3 regions of the Arthrobacter sp. RCC_34 genome follow, and region 3 is predicted to be linked to each of the others. Evidence: riboswitches for the same ligand, from Rfam matches in the RefSeq annotation. Region 3 holds a riboswitch; each other region holds the start of a gene.
The links. Region 3 has a riboswitch for thiamine pyrophosphate ahead of AB6732_RS12685 (ECF transporter S component). Riboswitches for the same ligand answer to the same signal wherever they lie in the genome.
Positions count from the first base shown of each region.

Region 1: linked by a shared signal. The riboswitch ahead of thiC (phosphomethylpyrimidine synthase ThiC) and the one ahead of AB6732_RS12685 (ECF transporter S component) in region 3 are both predicted to bind thiamine pyrophosphate.
Region 2: linked by a shared signal. The riboswitch ahead of thiO (glycine oxidase ThiO) and the one ahead of AB6732_RS12685 (ECF transporter S component) in region 3 are both predicted to bind thiamine pyrophosphate.

Region 1 is NZ_JBFUPW010000001.1:912,071-914,330, reverse strand. Features, by position in the region: gene AB6732_RS04225 (VOC family protein) at 1-179, opposite strand, end outside; gene AB6732_RS04220 (amidohydrolase family protein) at 207-1,334, opposite strand; TPP riboswitch at 1,437-1,543, shown strand; gene thiC (phosphomethylpyrimidine synthase ThiC) at 1,537-2,260, shown strand, end outside.
Region 2 is NZ_JBFUPW010000001.1:586,006-588,265, reverse strand. Features, by position in the region: gene thiO (glycine oxidase ThiO) at 1-1,103, opposite strand, end outside; TPP riboswitch at 1,099-1,215, opposite strand; gene thiE (thiamine phosphate synthase) at 1,243-1,905, shown strand; gene AB6732_RS02775 (DUF805 domain-containing protein) at 2,002-2,260, opposite strand, start outside.
Region 3 is NZ_JBFUPW010000003.1:204,804-207,063, reverse strand. Features, by position in the region: gene AB6732_RS12695 (TetR family transcriptional regulator) at 1-36, opposite strand, end outside; gene AB6732_RS12690 (DsbA family protein) at 209-922, opposite strand; TPP riboswitch at 1,217-1,337, shown strand; gene AB6732_RS12685 (ECF transporter S component) at 1,382-1,996, shown strand; gene AB6732_RS12680 (ABC transporter ATP-binding protein) at 1,999-2,260, shown strand, end outside.

The DNA of each region.
Region 1 (2,260 bases), on a different contig from region 3:
AGGGCGGAGTCGCCGCGGCCGAGGTAGAGGCCGCCGTCCTGCTCCGCGACGACTTCCAGGCCGAGCGCGCGCTGGTAGTAGTCGCTCATGAGGTTCATGTCGGCGACCTTGAGCATGACGGTCCCCATGCTCAGATCTGCGGGGAGGAGGTCCTGGGAGTGCGGGAGCGAAGTGTTCATACCTCTTAAATTACTTGAAGCTTCAATTTATTCCATACCGCTGGGGCGTTTCTCCCCGGGCAGGTCACCGTTCAGCACCACACGTCGGGGCGCCGCCAGCGTGCCCAGGTTCCTCCGCGGGTCCTGCGCGTACAGCACCACATCGGCGGGAGCGCCTTCCTCGAGGTTCTCCGCCCCGAGCCATTCGCGGGCGGACCAGCACGCCGCATCAAGGGCGACCACGGACGGCAGCCCGGCACGGTGCAGCTCCGCGACCTCGTCCGCGATCCGCCCGTGTGCGATCACGCTGCCCGCATCCGTGCCCGCGAAGACCTGCACCCCGGCGGCGTAGGCGCGGGCGACGTTCTCGTACCGTCCCTCCCAGAGGGCATGCATGTGGGCCGCGTAGACCGGGAACTTCGGCTCGGCCTGGGCGACGATGTCCGGGAACGTGGCGATGTTGATCAGGGTGGGAACGATCGGGATGTTCGCCTCCACGAGCCGGGGCAGATGCTCGGGCTGGAGGCCCGTCGCGTGTTCGACGCAGTCGATCCCGGCGGCGATGACATCGTCCAGGACCTCCTCGCCGAAGCAGTGGGCCGTGACCCGGGCGCCTTCTTCGTGGGCCGCGGAGATCGCCTCCGCGACCAGCTCAGCGGGGAAGGACGGGCGGAGGTCGCCGGCGTCACGGTCGATCCAGTCCCCCACCAGCTTCACCCAGCCGCGCGGATCAGTGGCCACGGACAGACGGGCCTGCTCGCGGACGGTCTCCACGAGGTCCCGGTCCTCGACCTCGAGAGCCAGACCGCGGAGGTAGCGACGGGAGGCGGCGACGTGGCGGGCCGCCCGGATGATGCGCGGCGCGTCCGCCCGGTCGGTGAGCCAGCGGGTGTCCGCCGGGGACCCGGCGTCGCGCACCAGAAGAGTGCCCGCGGACAGATCGGCGCGTGCCTGCGCCAGTGAGGTGGCTTCATCCGCGGCGCCGCCCTCGACCAGGCCGATGTGGCAATGAGCATCCACCAGACCCGGAACCACCCAGCCGTCCAGCCTGAGGTCCGGCTCCACTGCGGGCATCCTGAAGGTCAGGCGCCCGTCGACGGACCAGAGCCCGAGCGCTTCGTCGTCCGGCCCCAGCAGAACGGGGCCCGTGAACTCGATGACTGGGTGACGTCGCATGTCCGGCATGGCTTCAAGCGTAGGTCAGTGAGCCTGCGAGCGGGAGATGACGGTCGCCGTCCGGGCGTTGCGGACCACCCCGTCCGGACCGTGCTACGGTGTTCGCGACCACACGGGTGTCCCAGGAGGGGCTGAGATCGGACTGACACTGTCCGGACCGTAGAACCTGACCGGGTAATGCCGGCGAAGGAAGTGAGTACCGATGAAATCCTTGCAGCAATCCCCTGCCCACAGCCTGGAATTCCTCACGGGAGACGACGGCATCGCCGTCCCCGTGACGAGCATCCAGCTGAACAACTCCCCCGACGGCGCGGCCAACCCGCCGTTCCAGGCGTACCGGACGGTGGGGCCGGGCAGCGATCCCGAACACGGCCTGCCGGACCTCCGCGCCGGCTGGATCCGATCCCGCGGCGACGTCGAAGAGTATGAGGGGCGTCAGCGTGATCTGCTCGACGACGGCCGCTCGGCCGCGCGTCGAGGAGCCGCCTCCGAAGAGTGGCAGGGTGCGCAGCGCCCGCCGCTGAAGGCACGGCCCGGCAAACGGGTGACTCAGATGCACTACGCCCGCGCTGGGATCGTGACCCCGGAGATGCGGTTCGTGGCACTCCGCGAGAACTGCCCGGTGGAACTCGTCCGCTCGGAGCTTGCGGCCGGTCGGGCGATCATCCCGGCCAACATCAACCACCCGGAGTCCGAGCCGATGATCATCGGCAAGGCCTTCCTGGTCAAGATCAACGCCAACATCGGAAACTCGGCGGTGACCAGCTCCATCGCCGAGGAGGTGGACAAACTCCACTGGGCCACCCTCTGGGGTGCAGACACCGTCATGGATCTCTCCACCGGGGACGACATCCACACCACGCGCGAATGGATCCTGCGGAACTCCCCCGTGCCGATCGGCACCGTGCCCATCTACCAGGCACTCG
Region 2 (2,260 bases), on a different contig from region 3:
AGGTCCAGGACCGCCCGGGCCGCCACCGGCGTCAGCAGGACGCCGTGCCGGAAGAATCCCGTGGCGATGACCAGACCCGCCACCTCGCCGCCACCTGCCGCGGCGACCCGCCCGAGCAACGGCGCATTGTCCGGTGTCCCGGGCCGCGCCCGGGCCGTGATCTCCTCGAGTTCGAGCTCCGCGACCGCGGGGACCAGCTGCTGTGCGTCCCGGAGCAGCTGGTGCACACCGCCCGCCGACACTCCGGCCTGCCCGTCCTCGCGCTGGGTCGCTCCGATGACCACCGTGCCGTCCTCGCGGGGCACGAGGTAGACGGGGAGGCCACGGACCGAGCCGCGCACCGTCGCGGAGAGGAAAGGCCGCAGGCGTTCCGGGACCCGCAGGCGCAGGATGTCCCCGTGCACCGGGCGCAGCGGCAGGTCGAGCCCCTCGGGAAGCTCTCGCAGTTCGGGCGATGCCAGGCCGTTCGCCACGACGACCTCGTCCGCGGTCACGACACGGCCCGAGGCGAGCAGGACCCCCGTCACCCGGCCCGCCGTGGAGCCGCCGTCGTCGTCCGCCTCCCAGCGGAGAGCCTCCGCGCGCTCCGTCAGCACCGTCCCGCCGTCGCGACGGAAGGCCTCCAGCATCGCGGCGTGCAGAATCCGCGGGTCGACCTGGTGGTCACCCGGGGTGAGGAACGCCCCCGACAACTGGGGAGACAGCAGTGGCTCCATCCTGCGGGCCTCCCGCAGCGACACCGCCTGGACCTCCAGTCCATGCGCCTGCTGCGCCGCCTGGAGATCGGCGAGTGCGGCACGGTCGGCCGCGTCGAAGCCGACCACGAGCGTCGGCGTCGTCCGATGGCCGTTGGAGGGTCCGAACGGGGCCGCGAAATCCTCCCAGAGCGCTGCCGACTCCAGGGTCAGGGCGAGGAGGTCTTCCTCCTGATAGTGGTATTCGCTCACCGGGGCCAGCATGCCGGCGGCGGCGAAGGTCGCGCCCTGCGCCGGGGCCGGATCGATGAGCGTCACGCGACGGCCGGAGCGCAGCAACGTCCAGGCGATCCCCAGGCCCACGATGCCCGCGCCGATGACGGCCACGTCCGCCGGCTCCTGCTCCATGCTCCTCGTCCTTCCCTACGCCGGTACTAGCCGGATCAGGTGTGGCGGTCGGCGCTCAAGCCCTCTCAGCCGGCGAATGTGACCATCCGCTCCGGCTCCCGCAGTACCGCACCAGTCTAGAGGAACTAGGCTGAAGCCCATGGGTAATCGAGCAATTGCGACACCTTCCCTCGCCGCCGCACGGCTGTACGTCTGCACGGATTCGCGGGCGGAACGGGGCGACTTCGCGGACTTCGTGGATGCCGCGTACTCCGGCGGGGTGGACATCATCCAGCTGCGGGACAAGACGATCGAGGCCGCCGAGGAACTGGAGCTCCTCGCCGTGCTCCGGGAGGCCGCCGAACGCCACGGGAAGCTCTGGGCCGTGAATGACCGCGCCGACATCGCGCAGCTCTCCGGCAGTCCGGTGCTGCACCTCGGCCAGAAGGACCTGCCGCTCCCTGCCGCGCGCTCCCTGCTGAACGACGACGTCGTGCTGGGCCTCTCGAGCCACGCACCGGAGCAGGTGGACGCCGCCCTCGCTGCCGCGGCCCGCGGCGAGACCGACTACTTCTGCGTGGGACCGCTCTGGGCCACGCCGACCAAGCCCGGCCGCGCCGGAGTGGGTCTCGACCTCGTCCGGTACGCGGACTCGACCGGGACCTCCGTGCCATGGTTCGCCATCGGCGGCATCGACCACGGGAACGTGGCCCAGGTGGTCGAGGCCGGGGCGCGCCGCGTGGTCGTGGTCCGCGCCGTCACCGAAGCCTCCGACCCTGCGGACGCCGCCCGCCGCCTGCTGGCGGAGCTCCCCGACGCCTGACACCTCCTTTTAAATAGACAGCCACAGCCTTTAAACAACCACAGCCCCGGCGCCTTCTCGCGAAGGTGCCGGGGCTGTGGCCGTTGGAGCACGAACCTACTGGATTTCGTACTTCATGCCCTCGGGCTTGCTGGGCATGGCGCACAGCACGATGAGGATGATGCCACCCACGTACGGGATGAGCGACAGGAAGAACATCGGGCCGGGGAAGCCTGCATCATGCAGACGGCGCCACGCGACGGCGATGTACGGCACCAGGAGCGCCAGGGCGATGATTCCGCCGAGGATCAGGAGGATGGTGCCGAAAACCATCGCTCCGGTGAAGGTGACGTCCGAGGAGGACGTGTAGCCGGTC
Region 3 (2,260 bases):
CGGTGGAGTTCCGTCCAGGAAAGTGGTGGAGTCCATGCTCCGATGGTACGGCAATTTGTGCACCCAGTGCAATTAGGGGACCGAGTGCAAAGTTTGGGCTTGGTGTGCTGCTCGTTCGATAGCGGACTCAGCAGTAGGCAGCGGGCACGGGGGCCTGGTGGAGAACCCGTGGTGGAGAGCTGGCGGACGCCCCGGACCGGGGCGGCGCTCAGTTCCCCAGAACCTGATCCAGCGGGGACTTCAGGGTGTTGTAGTCGCTGGAGTCGACCTGCAGCAGCTGACCTTCCAGGACCAGGGACGGGGTGCCCCGCAGGCCGAGTTCCTTGGCGTCGTCGAGGTCCCGCTGGACACGGGTCGCGACGGCCGGGGACGTGAAGTCCTTGGCGAAGCGGTCCATGTTCAGCCCGAGCTCGCGGGCGTACCCGGTGAAGGTCTCCGCCTGGCCCGACGTGGACTTGGCCCACTCGGCCTGCTTGCTGAACACGAGGTGGCCCATCTTCTCCAGGGCGCCCTGTTCAGCCGCGGCCTCCACGGCCTTGGCCGCGAGCGGGGCGTTCTCATGCATGGGGAGCGGGAAGTTGCGCACGACGATCCGCACCTCGGAGCCGTACTCCTTCTTGGCCCGCTCGATCAGCGTGTCCATCTTGGCGCAGTACGGGCACTGGTAATCGGTGAAGAGGATGAGCGTGGTCCGCGGCTTCGCCGGGTTGGCGATGATCCTCGCATCAGAAGGGACCAGCTTCGCCATGAGCTCGGCGGACGGCGTGGCCGGTGCGGTGCTGCTGGGGGTGGCGCTCGCGGACGGCGCGGAGGCACTGGACGACGACGGCGCCCCGCACGCTCCCAGCGTCCCCGCGGCGACCACGAGGGACAGCGAGGCGAGGAGGGTCTTGGCGGTTAGTCCGGCCTTCTGGGGGCGCATCAGTCTTCTTCCATCGTCACGTTCGGCTTGCGTGTGAGCCTAACGATGGCGAAGAGACGGGACCAAGTTTCGTGAGGAGGGCCACCCGTGTGTTGTCCGTAGGCGCGGCGCTGAGCTCGCTGCCGGGGGTTCGAGATCGCTACGGGCGACAGCGTGCTCGGGCTCTCCATAGCGAGTTCAGCCATCGGTGGGCGTCCCGCGCGCACCCGGCCCGGGCTCACTCTCGCGGCGCCCGGGGAATGTGACAGCGGGGCCTGCGCCGGCGTCGTCGTGCAGGTATAAACTGGGGTGCACAACGAACGACAGGGGAGCGCCGCCACCGCAGGGTGTGTGGGCGCTGAGAGTGCGGAGCAACCGCAGACCCTCGAACCTGATCCGGTTAGTACCGGCGATAGGGAGTCGAGCATCTCAGAACGTGCCTCCGGGCACCTCCCCTCCTGTAATCCCAGGAGGATGACAATGACTACTCAGGCTGTTGCCCAGCGTCGTGGCTGGCGCGTGGTGGACATCGTGGTGGCGGCACTGATCGCCGTGGCCGGTGGCGTGCTGTTCTGGGCGTGGTCCCAGGGCGCGAACCTGATCACCCCGCTGACCGCCGCCTACGCTCCGCTCTCGGGCCTCTACGCCGGCGGGTGGATGATCCCTGCCGTGCTCGGCGCCCTCATCATCCGCAAGCCCGGCGCCGCCATCTTCTGCGAGGCCGTGGCCGCGAGCGGTGAGCTCATCATGGGCTCGCAGTACGGGCTCACCGTGCTGATCTCCGGGCTGCTCCAAGGCCTCGGCGCGGAGCTGATCTTCGCCGCGTTCCTCTACCGGAAGTTCAACCTGCCCACCGCGGTTCTGGCCGGGGCGGCGTCCGGACTCTTCTGCGGTCTCAACGACAGCTTCCTGCCCTGGGGCTGGAACATCGCCTACGACGGCACCGCCAAGTTCCTCTACATCCTCTTCTGCCTCATCTCCGGCGCCGTGATCGCAGGCGCGCTGTCCTGGGTTGCCACGCGTGGCCTGGCCCGGACCGGTGCCCTCTCCTCCTTCGCCTCCCGCAAGGCCGGTACCGAGCCGGTCTTCGGCTGATCATGGGCGGAGTCGCCGGCGGCGTGCGGCCGGCCCGGGTCACGGCACGAGGCTGGGGCTGGCGTCACGGCGGCCGCAGCCGGGCCGCTGTGGCAGGGCTCGACCTGGACCTGGAACCCGGGGAGAAGGTCCTCCTGCTGGGTCCGTCCGGCGCGGGCAAGTCGACGCTGCTCCACGCTCTTGCCGGAGTCCTCGGCTCTGCGGAGGACGACGACGCCGACGAGTCCGGCACGCTCCTGATCGACGGCCGCGTACCCCGGGATG